DNA from 2 places in the Streptomyces sp. NPDC028305 genome. Region 2 is predicted to be linked to the other one. Evidence: riboswitches for the same ligand, from Rfam matches in the RefSeq annotation. Region 2 holds a riboswitch; the other holds the start of a gene.
What was found. A riboswitch is a leader RNA that binds a small molecule or an ion and turns the genes downstream of it on or off. The one in region 2 is predicted to bind thiamine pyrophosphate.
Positions count from the first base shown of each region.

Region 1: another riboswitch for thiamine pyrophosphate. It lies ahead of thiO (glycine oxidase ThiO); the one in region 2 lies ahead of ACZ4WQ_RS45595 (thiamine ABC transporter substrate binding subunit).

Region 1 is NZ_JBVHTN010000001.1:385,083-390,811, forward strand. It holds gene thiE (thiamine phosphate synthase) at 1-577, opposite strand, end outside; gene ACZ4WQ_RS01755 (Rv2175c family DNA-binding protein) at 735-1,100, opposite strand; gene ACZ4WQ_RS01760 (NAD(P)/FAD-dependent oxidoreductase) at 1,215-2,393, opposite strand; TPP riboswitch at 2,606-2,719, shown strand; gene thiO (glycine oxidase ThiO) at 2,717-3,958, shown strand; gene thiS (sulfur carrier protein ThiS) at 3,967-4,167, shown strand; gene ACZ4WQ_RS01775 (thiazole synthase) at 4,211-5,038, shown strand; gene ACZ4WQ_RS01780 (SRPBCC domain-containing protein) at 5,065-5,517, shown strand; gene ACZ4WQ_RS01785 (transposase) at 5,514-5,729, opposite strand, start outside.
Region 2 is NZ_JBVHTN010000015.1:73,963-79,691, forward strand. It holds gene pyrH (UMP kinase) at 1-98, shown strand, start outside; gene frr (ribosome recycling factor) at 203-760, shown strand; gene ACZ4WQ_RS45585 (phosphatidate cytidylyltransferase) at 760-1,932, shown strand; gene rlmN (dual-specificity RNA methyltransferase RlmN) at 2,013-3,119, shown strand; TPP riboswitch at 3,183-3,287, shown strand; gene ACZ4WQ_RS45595 (thiamine ABC transporter substrate binding subunit) at 3,282-4,364, shown strand; gene ACZ4WQ_RS45600 (ABC transporter permease) at 4,463-5,729, shown strand, end outside.

The DNA of each region.
Region 1 (5,729 bases), on a different contig from region 2:
CGACCCGCCGGGCCCCCGCCTCCAGCACCTCGTCCAGATTCGAGGCGTCGATGCCGCCGATGGCGAACCAGGGCCGCGCGGGCTTCAGGGCGGCGGTGTGGCGCACCAGCGACAGCCCGGGGGCGGACCGCCCCGGCTTGGTGGGGGTGGGCCAGCAGGGCCCGGTGCAGAAGTAGTCGACGCCGGGCTCGGCGGCCGCGGCCTCCGCCTCGGCCGGCGCGTGAGTGGACCGCCCGATCAGCGCATCCTCGCCGAGGATCGCGCGCGCCGCCGGGACCGGCAGATCGCCCTGGCCCAGATGCAGCACATCGGAGCCGATGGCATGGGCGACGTCCGCCCGGTCGTTGACCGCCAGCAGCCTGCCGTGGCGGCGGCAGGCGTCGGCGAACACCGCGAGGTGGTCCAGCTCCTCGCGGGCCTCCATGCCCTTGTCGCGCAGTTGGACGATGTCCACCCCCGATCCCAGCACGGCGTCCAGGAACTCCGGCAGATCGCCCTGGCGCCGGCGCGCGTCGGTGCACAGATAGAGCCGGGCGTCGGCGAGCTGCCGGCGGGCGGTGGTGGCGGCGGTGGCCATCGGGACGGCTTTCCCCCTGGATCGGCGGCGTACGGGCCGGAGCGGCCGGCCCGTACGCCGCGGGTGGTGATTCGGCGGTTGGTGATTCAGACGGTAGGGACGGTACGGATGGTGCGAACGGTGCGGATGGGTGCGGCGGGTCGGCCGTGGCTTCGGCTCATACGGCGAGCGCCTGGGCGCGGCGCTTCACCTCGGTGCCACGGTTCTCGCGCAGGGCCTGGGCCGGGGTGCCGGGGAGGCTCGGGTCCGGGGTGAAGAGCCACTCCAGCATCTCCTCGTCGCTGAAGCCGTCGTCCTTCAGCAGTGTCAGGGTGCCCACCAGGCCCTTGACGACCTTTTCGTCACCGATGAACTCGGCGGGCACTTGAAGCACCCGGTTCTCGCCACGGCGCACCGCGATCAGCTGACCCTCCTTGACCAGCTGCCGCACGCGCGTCACCTCGACGCCGAGCCGTTCGGCGACGTCGGGGAGGGTGAGCCAGGCGGGGACGAGAGCATCGATCTTTGCGTCAATCTCGGTCACGGGACAAGCCTGCCATCTAGGACTGACAGTGGGTAGTCGGGCACCCGGCACAGCCTCGGCCCAGCCGCCGTCCGCCGGCCCGCGGCCGGGGGCGCCGCCGGGGCGCGGCGAGGATCACAGGACCGCCGACTTCAGCGGCACCGACGGGTCCACGGCGCGGGCGCGGTCCAGCCGGGAGCCCTGTTCGATCAGCTTGCGGCCCTGGGCCAGATCGCGCGGACGGCCGACCGCCAGCAGGGCGACCAGCGCCCCCTCGCGCAGCCAGCACACCGACCAGGCCGCGCCAGACGGGTCGCCGCGCCAGACGAGTTCGTCGGCGGCCGCGTGGTGGCCCGCGTACTGCACGAAGCGGCCGAACTGCTCGGACCAGAAGTACGGCACCGGGTCGTAGACCGAACCGGTGAAGTGCGCGGTCCGGCTGCCGACCACATTGGTGGCGACGGTGCGCGGCCCCTGGAGGGCGTTGTCCCAGTGGTGCACCAGCAGCCGCTCGCCGTAGCGGGCGGAGGGGAACGACGCGCAGTCCCCGACGGCGTAGACGTCCGGCACGGTGGTGCGCAGCTGTTCGTCGGCGACGACGGACCGGTCCGCGGCCAGCTCGACGCCCGAGCCGGCCAGCCAGCCCGTAGCGGGCCGCGCCCCGATGCCGACGACCACCGCGTCGGCCGGCAGCCGGGTGCCGTCGCCGAGCAGCAGCCCCTGCTCGTCCACGGCGGCCACCGCCGCGCCGGTGATCAGCTCGACGCCGTAGTCGGCGTACCAGTCGGCCATGGGGGCGGCGACCTCGGCGGGGAGGGCGCTCGCCAGCGGGCGGTCGGCGGCCTCCACGACGGTCACGGCGCAGCCCGCCTCGCGCGCCGCCGTGGCGAACTCCGCGCCGATCCAGCCCGCCCCGACCACCACGATCTCGCGCTGCCCGGCGAGCACCGGGCGCAGCCGCTCCGCGTCGTCGAGCGTGCGCAGCAGATGCACCCCCGGCACGCCCTCGGAGCCGGGCAGGGTGATCGGCTCGGCGCCGGTGGCGATCACCAGGACGTCGTACGGCACCGGCCCCGACTCGGTCTCCAGCCGCCGCGCGCCGGTGTCCAGGCCCGTGACGGACACGCCGAGCCGCAACTCGACGCCGAGCGCCTCGAAGTCCACGTCGAAGGCGGAGCCCTCGGCCTTGCCGAGCAGCACGGCCTTGGACAGCGGCGGCCGGTCGTACGGCTGGTGCGCCTCGGCGCCGAGCAGCAGGATGGAGCCGGTCCAGCCCTGGTCGCGCAGCGCGACGGCGGTCTGGACTCCGGCCATTCCCGCGCCGACGATCACCACCTGCCGGCCGTTGCTCTCCGGGGATGCCGACTTCGTCGTCGTCTCATCGCTCACACGATCACTCTAGGACGGTGTGCGGTGCCGACCGGAGAACCGACGGACGAGATCTCCGGCACAGCGGGCACTGGCACACCCCGTGGCCGGGGGCTCGCCCTTCCGGGCGGTTCCGGCCTCGTACTAGGGTGGCGGGACGAAGCTCTCGCGGGAGCCCGGACGCACCGGGCTGAGAGGGAGGCTGAAGCGGCCTCCGACCGTACGAACCTGATCCGGGTCATGCCGGCGAAGGGAGGGGCGTCACGCCCATGCACGCATCATCACGTACGCCGTCACGCACATCCTCGGGTACGCGGCCATCCTCGGGTACGCGGCCGGACGGGTCGTACGACGCGCTGGTCATCGGAGGCGGCGTCATCGGCCTGGTCACGGCGTGGCGGGCGGCCCTGCGGGGCCTGCGCACCGCCGTCGCCGACCCGGCGCCCGGCGGCGGCGCGGCCCAGGTCGCGGCGGGGATGCTCGCGGCCGTCACCGAGCTCCACTACGGCGAGCAGACGCTGCTCGCGCTCAACCTGGCCTCCGCGCGCCGCTATCCGGACTTCGTGGCCGAGTTGGAGGAGGCGAGCGGCCAGGACGTCGGCTATCGCGCCTGCGGCACGCTCGCCGTGGCCTTCGACCCCGACGACCGCGCCCAGCTCCGCGAACTCCATGACTTCCAGCGGCGGCTCGGGCTGGAGTCGCAGTGGCTGACGGGGCGCGAATGCCGCCGCCTGGAGCCGATGCTCGCGCCGGGCGTGCGCGGGGGCCTGCGGGTGGACGGGGACCACCAGGTCGACCCGCGGCGGCTGGCGGCGGCGCTGCTGACGGCGTGCGAGCGAGCCGGGGTGGTCTTCCACCGGTCCCGCGCGGAGCGGCTGACGCTCTCGGCGGACCGCGCGACCGGCGCCGAACTCGCCGACGGCACACGGCTGGCGGCCGAGCGTACCGTGCTGGCCGCGGGCAGCCTCAGCGGACGGCTCGCGGGCGTCCCCGAGGACGCGCTGCCCCCCGTGCGCCCGGTCAAGGGCCAGGTGCTGCGGCTGCGCGTGCCGCCCGCGTACGCACCGTTCCTGTCCAGGACCGTACGGGCCGAGGTGCGCGGCGGGCATGTCTATCTGGTGCCGCGCGAGAACGGCGAGCTGGTCGTCGGCGCCACCTCGGAAGAGCTCGGCTGGGACACCACGGTCACCGCGGGCGGCGTCTACGAACTGCTGCGCGACGCCCATGAGCTGGTGCCCGGCATCACCGAGCTGCCGCTCGTCGAGACCTGCGCCGGGCTGCGCCCCGGCTCCCCCGACAACGCGCCGCTGCTGGGCCCGAGCGCGCTGCCCGGGCTGTCCGTGGCCACCGGCCACTACCGCAACGGCGTTCTCCTCACCCCCGTCACGGGCGATGTCATGGCCGAGGTGCTGACGCGCGGTGAGCTCCCGGACGAGGCCCGGCCGTTCTCACCGCGGCGCTTCCCCGCCGCCCACCCCACCCCACCCGTACCGCAGGAGCAGCCCGCATGAGCGCCTCCATGACCGTCTCCGTGAACGGCGAGCCCCGCGAGCTCCCCGGCGGCACGACCCTCGACCTGCTGGTCGCGGAGCTGACCCGGGCGCGCTCGGGGGTCGCCGCGGCAGTCAACGAACAGGTCGTCCCGCGCGGCCAGTGGCCCGCCACCCCGCTCGGCGACGGGGACCGGGTCGAGGTCCTCACCGCGGTCCAAGGAGGCTGAACCCCGGATGGCCGAAACGATGCACAACACGACGTACACCACGATGCGCCCTGCCCCGGACCCGGACCCGGACCTCGATCCGGACCCGCTCACCATCGCGGGGACCGCCTTCTCCTCCCGTCTGATCATGGGCACCGGCGGGGCGCCCAGCCTGGAGATCCTGGAGCGCTCGCTGCTGGCCTCCGGCACGCAGCTCACCACCGTCGCGATGCGCCGCCTGGACCCCACCGTGCAGGGCTCGGTCCTGTCGGTGCTCGACCGGCACGGCATCCGCGTGCTGCCCAACACCGCCGGGTGCTTCACGGCCGGGGAGGCGGTGCTGACCGCCCGGCTCGCGCGGGAGGCGCTCGGCACCGACTGGGTGAAGCTGGAGGTGGTGGCCGATGAGCGCACCCTGCTCCCCGACCCGGTCGAGCTGCTGGACGCCGCCGAGACGCTGGTGGACGACGGCTTCACCGTCCTGCCGTACACCAACGACGACCCGGTGCTGGCCCGCAGGCTGGAGGAGGTGGGCTGTGCCGCGATCATGCCGCTGGGCTCCCCCATCGGCTCCGGTCTCGGCATCCGCAATCCGCACAATTTCCAGCTGATCGTCGAGCGCGCCACGGTCCCGGTGATCCTGGACGCGGGCGCGGGCACCGCCTCGGACGCGGCGCTCGCCATGGAGCTGGGCTGCGCGGCGGTGATGCTGGCGTCCGCCGTCACCCGGGCGCAGGAACCCGTCCTGATGGCCGAGGCCATGCGGCACGCGGTCCGGGCCGGACGGCTGGCCCACCGAGCCGGCCGCATCCCGCGCCGCCACTTCGCCCACGCGTCCTCACCCGCCGAGGGGCTCGCCGCGTTCGACCCGGAGCGCCCGGACTTCGGGTAGGCCGGTGAGCGGCTAGCGTGGGTGGCATGGTGGCCGACCGGATCGAGCGCGAGGTGTACATCCCGGCGCCCGTCGACCGCGTATGGCGGGTGCTGACGACCCCGGAGCACATCCGCGCCTGGTACGCGTTCGGGGGCTGCGAGATCGACCCGCGCCCCGGCGGGACGCTCCGCTTCCGCTGGGACGAGCAGGGCGAGTTCCACGGCCGGGTGGAGCGGGCGGTGCCGGACGCACTGTTCCGCTTCCGTCTGGCCAGCGAGCCGGACCAGCCCCTGGGCGCGGCGCCGGGCGACTCGACCCTGGTGGAGTTCGCCCTCTCCCCCGAGGGCCCCGGCACCCGGCTCCGCCTGGCCGAGAGCGGCATCCGGGCACTCGCGGTCCCGGACGCCGCGAAGGCCAAGCACGCGGAGTACGCGGCGGCGACCTGGACCACCGCGCTGGAGGAACTGGCCGCGCTGGCCGCCGCGTCCCACAACTAAGACTTGATCCGCAGTTCACCAGGGGGTGAGCTGTGGACTGCACGCGGGGCGGGGTCCGGGCTTTCCGACGTGGTCACGCACGGGGCGTGTCTCATCCGGGGTCGCTCGGTCCCGCCGTCCGGCGTTCGGTGAGCAGAGGTCCCAGGCTGACGTGGGACTGCCACGCGACCAGCACCCCGAGGGGTGTTCTGGCACGGTGTGGTTGACTCACT
Region 2 (5,729 bases):
TCCTCGTCTTCGAGCTTCTCGCCGAAGGAAACATCGCGCGTGCGGTGAAGGGTGAGAAGATCGGCACGCTCGTGAGCGACCAGGGCTCCCGGGCCTGACGGCTCATACGGGGGATGGACAACGGCCTGCCGGTCGGACACCGTGCAGGAGAAGACGCACGCAGGGGCGAGGCTCTGCTTACTGATAACACCAGGAGCAAGTGGTGATCGAAGAGATCCTCCTCGAGGCCGAGGAGAAGATGGAGAAGGCCGTTGTGGTCGCCAAGGAGGACTTCGCCGCGATCCGCACCGGGCGTGCGCACCCGGCGATGTTCAACAAGATCGTGGCGGACTACTACGGGGCGATGACGCCGATCAACCAGCTGGCGTCGTTCTCGGTGCCGGAACCGCGCATGGCCGTGGTGACACCGTTCGACAAGAGCGCGCTGCGCAACATCGAGCAGGCGATCCGCGACTCCGATCTGGGCGTCAACCCGAGCAATGACGGCAACATCATCCGAGTGGTGTTCCCCGAGCTCACCGAGCAGCGCCGCAAGGAGTTCATCAAGGTCGCCAAGGGCAAGGGGGAGGACGCGAAGATCTCGATCCGCAGCGTCCGCCGCAAGGCCAAGGAGTCCATCGACAAGCTCATCAAGGACGGCGAGGTCGGCGAGGACGAGGGCCGCCGCGCCGAGAAGGAGCTCGACGACACCACCGCGAAGTATGTCGCGCAGGTGGATGAGCTGCTCAAGCACAAGGAAGCCGAGCTTCTCGAGGTCTGATGAACGACTCATCCTGGGGGGCTCCACCGAGGCCCCGCCTCTGGGGACCGGCCGACCAGGGGCCCTCTCCCTCGCTTCGCGGCGAGGTGCGCCCGGTCCCGGCGGGTCCCGCGCACGACGTGGGCGAGGCGGCGCAGACTCGGCCCATGCCCACCGTGCCCCACGCAGGCGGAGACCCTCGGGATGCCGCCGACCGTGATCGGGGGGCCGCTCGGCTGAGCGGTCCCCTGTTCCGCGACGACCGGGAGCCGGAGCGCGGTCCGCGGCCCCCCGCCGCGCCCCCGCCCACGCCCCCGGACGGCCCCGGCACCCCGCCGTCGGACGCCGCCCAGCCCGGCGGCACGGGGAGCACCAAGAAGAGCGCGGGCCGCAATCTGCCCGCCGCGATAGGGGTGGGCGTCGGCCTCGGCGTAGTGGTCGTCGCCTCGCTGTTCATCTACAAGCCGGTGTTCGTCGGCGTCCTGGCGGTCGCGGTGGTCATCGGGCTGTGGGAGCTGACCTCGCGGCTGGCCGAGCGCAAGGACATCCGCGTCCCGCTGGTGCCGCTCGCCGTGGGCGGCGTCGCCATGGTGGTCGCCGGTTACGTGCGCGGCGCGGAGGGCGCGTGGGTGGCCGTGTCGCTGACCGCCCTGGCCGTGCTCGTATGGCGGATGACCGAGCCGCCCGAGAACTACCTCAGGGACGTCACCGCCGGCGTCTTCGCGGCCTTCTACGTCCCGTTCCTGGCCACCTTCGTCGCCCTCATGCTCGCGGCCGACGACGGGCCGCGGCGGGTGCTGGTCTTCCTGTTGCTGACCGTGGTCAGCGACACCGGCGCGTACGCGGTCGGCTGGCGCTTCGGCCGCCACAAGCTCGCACCGCGCATCAGCCCCGGCAAGACCCGGGAGGGGCTGCTCGGCGCGATCGCCTTCGCGATGGTCGCGGGCGCGCTGTCCATGCAGTACCTGATCAAGGGCGGCGCGTGGTGGCAGGGGCTGCTGCTCGGGCTCGCCGTCGCGGTCAGCGCGACCCTCGGCGACCTCGGCGAGTCCATGATCAAGCGTGACCTGGGCATCAAGGACATGGGCAGGCTGCTGCCGGGGCACGGCGGGATCATGGATCGGCTGGACTCCCTGCTGCCCACCGCCCCCGTGGTCTGGCTGCTGATGGTGATCTTCGTAGGCGGCGGCTGACCGGCCCGTCACCCCGTCCGTACGGCCTCGCACCACGTGTGGCGCGAGGCCGTACGCACGTCTGCGACACTGGTGAGACCATGCCCAAGCCCGGAGAACTCACCTTTGTCGCGCCGCGCGGAGCCAAGAGGCCCCCGCGGCATCTCGCCGACCTCACGCCCGCCGAGCGCCGCGAGGCCGTCGCCGCCCTCGGCGAGAAGCCCTTCCGCGCCGGCCAGGTTTCGCGCCACTACTTCGCCCGCTACACCCACGATCCGGCCCAGTGGACCGACATCCCGGCCGCCGCGCGCGAGAAGCTGGCGGCCGAGCTGCTGCCGGACCTGATGAGCGTGGTGCGCCACATCAGCTGCGACGACGACACCACCCGCAAGACCCTGTGGCGGCTCTTCGACGGCACGCTCGTGGAGTCCGTGCTGATGCGCTACCCGGATCGGGTCACCATGTGCATCAGCTCCCAGGCGGGCTGCGGCATGAACTGCCCCTTCTGCGCCACCGGCCAGGCGGGCCTGGACCGCAATCTGTCCACCGCCGAGATCGTGCACCAGATCGTCGACGGGATGCGGGCGCTGCGGGACGGAGAGATCCCGGGCGGGCCCGCGCGGCTGTCCAACATCGTCTTCATGGGCATGGGCGAGCCACTCGCCAACTACAACCGCGTCGTCGGTGCCATCCGCAGGCTGACCGACCCGGAGCCGGACGGCCTCGGGCTGTCCCAGCGCGGCATCACCGTCTCGACCGTGGGGCTGGTCCCGGCGATGCTGCGCTTCGCCGACGAGGGCTTCAAGTGCCGTCTCGCGGTGTCGCTGCACGCGCCCGACGACGAGCTGCGCGACACCCTCGTCCCGGTCAACACCCGCTGGAAGGTCCGCGAGGTCCTGGACGCGGCGTGGGAGTACGCGGAGAAGTCGGGCCGCCGCGTCTCCATCGAGTACGCCCTGATCAGGGACATCAACGACCAGGCATGGCGGGCCGACCTGCTGGGCCGGCTGCTCAAGGGCCGCCGGGTGCACGTCAATCTGATCCCGCTCAACCCCACGCCCGGCTCCAAGTGGACCGCGTCCCGGCCCGAGGACGAGAAGGCGTTCGTGGCCGCCCTGGAGGCACACGGCGTGCCCGTGACCGTGCGGGACACCCGGGGGCAGGAGATCGACGGGGCGTGCGGACAGTTGGCGGCGGCCGAGCGCTGAGGCGCTGCTGATACGGTGCCCTGGCACCACCGCGTGCACACACGCGGCATCTCGTACAAGTGAACATTCCGACAGGGGAGCGCGAACAGCGCTGAGAGTGCGGCTCAGCCGCAGACCCTCGGACCTGATCCGGGTCATACCGGCGTAGGGAGTCAGCCTCATATGAACCGCCGTCTTCGGCATGCCGTCGTCGCCGCCCTCTTCGGCTCGCTCGGCCTCACCACCCTCGTCGCCTGCGGCGAGGACTCCTCCGGCTCCTCCGGCGGCTCCGGCTCCAAGACCGTGACGCTGGTCTCGCACGACTCGTTCGCCGCGTCGAAGGCCGTGCTCAAAGAGTTCACCCGGCAGACCGGCTACAAGGTGCGGGTGCAGGCCGGCGGCGACGCCGGGGCGGCGGTCAACCAGGCGATCCTGTCCAAGTCGCACCCCCAGGGCGACGTCTTCTTCGGTGTCGACAACACCCTGCTCTCCCGCGCGCTCGACAACGACCTGTTCACCCCCTACCGGGCCAAGGGCCTGGACAAGGTCCCGGCGGCCCTCCAGCTCGACCAGGCCTCGCACCGCGTCACCCCGGTCGACTACGGCGACATCTGCATCAACTACGACCGCAAGTACTTCGCCGACAAGAAGCTGGCCCCGCCGAAGACCTTCGACGACCTGACCAAGCCCGCGTACAAGAACCTCCTGGTCACCGAGAACGCGGCCACCTCCTCTCCCGGGCTCGCCTTCCTGCTGGGCACCGCCGCCCGGTACGGTGACGACGGCTGGCAGGACTACTGGAAGAAGCTCAGGGCCAACGGCGTCGAGGTCGTCGACGGCTGGGAGCAGGCGTACTACGACCGGTTCTCGGGCTCGGCGGGCGGCGCCAAGGGCGACCGGCCGCTGGTCGTCTCGTACGCCTCCAGCCCGCCCGCCGAGGTCGTCGACGCCAAGCCGCGCCCCGCGCAGGCCCCTACAGGGGTCGCGACGGGAACCTGCTTCCGCCAGGTGGAATTCGCGGGCCTGTTGAAGGGCGCGTCCAATACCAAGGGCGGCAAGGCGCTGCTGGACTTCCTGCTGAGCAAGACGTTCCAGGAGGACGTGCCGCTCAACATGTACGTGAACCCGGCCCGCGAGGACGCCAAGCTGCCTGAGCTGTTCACGCAGTACGGCGCGAAGATCGCCGACTCGGCCACCCTGGCCCCGCAGAAGATCGCCAAGAACCGTGACCAGTGGGTCAAGGCATGGTCCTCGCTCGTCCTGTAAAGCGGCCCGAGCCTCCCGCCAAGACACCGGGGGAACCCGGGGCGCGCCCCGGGCCGCGGCGCTCGAACCTCCGCGGGACGACGCTGCGGCTGGCTCTGATGGCCGTGCCCGCCGCGTTCTTCGCGCTGTTCTTCATCTACCCGGTGGCCGCCATCGTCGCCCGCGGGCTGCGCGTCGACGGCCAGTGGCGGCTGGGCCGGTTCGGCGAGGTGCTCACCGATCCGGCGGTCCTGGACATCCTGTGGTTCACCGGCTGGCAGGCGGCCGCCTCCACCGCCCTGACGCTGGCGGTCGCGCTGCCCGGCGCGTATGTCTTCGCCCGCTTCGCCTTCCCCGGCAAGCGGCTGCTGCGCGCCGTGGTGACCGTCCCCTTCGTGCTGCCGACCGTCGTCGCGGGCTCCGCGTTCCTGGCCCTGCTCGGCCAGGGCGGGCTGCTGGACGGGCTGTGGGGGGTGCGCCTGGACACCACCGTCTGGGCGATCCTCCTCGCGCATGTCTTCTTCAACTACGCGGTGGTCGTACGGACCGTCGGCGGGCTGTGGGCGCAGCTCGACCCGCGTCAGGAGGAGGCCGCGCGGGTGCTCGGCGCGAGCCGCCTGGCCGCGTGGCGGCGGGTGACACTGCCCGCGCTGGCGCCCGCCGTGGCGGCCGCCGCCCTGATGGTCTTCCTGTTCACCTTCACCTCCTTCGGCGTCGTCCAGATCCTCGGCGGCCCGCGGTACGCCACCCTGGAGGTCGCGATCTACCGGGAGACCGCCCAGCTGCTCGACCTGCCGACGGCCGCCGTGCTGACCCTGCTCCAGTTCGCGGCGGTGGCCGCCGTCCTGGCCCTGCACGCGTGGACCGTGCGGCGCCGCGAGGGCGCCCTGAAGCTGGTCGACCCCGAACAGACCGCGCGCCGCCCCCAGGGCGCGGCCCAATGGGCGCTGCTGTGGGGCGTGCTCGCCGTCGTGGCGCTGCTGATCCTGCTGCCGCTCGGAGTCCTGGTCGAGCGGTCCCTGGACGCCCCCGGCGGCTACGGACTCGACTACTACCGCGCACTCCAGTCCGCGGCGGACAGCGGCGGGACGTTTTTCGTCGCCCCTATGGACGCCGTCTGGAACTCCCTGCGCTACGCCGCCGTGGCGACCGTCTTCGCGGTCGTGGTGGGCGGTTTGGCGGCGGCCGCGCTCACCAGAAAATCGGGGCGGCTGGTGCGGGGCTTCGACGCGCTGCTGATGCTGCCGCTCGGCACCTCCGCCGTCACCGTCGGCTTCGGCTTCCTCATCGCCCTGGACGAGCCCCCGCTGGACCTGCGCGCCTCATGGATCCTCGTACCGCTCGCCCAGGCCCTGGTGGGCGTGCCCTTCGTCGTACGGACCATGC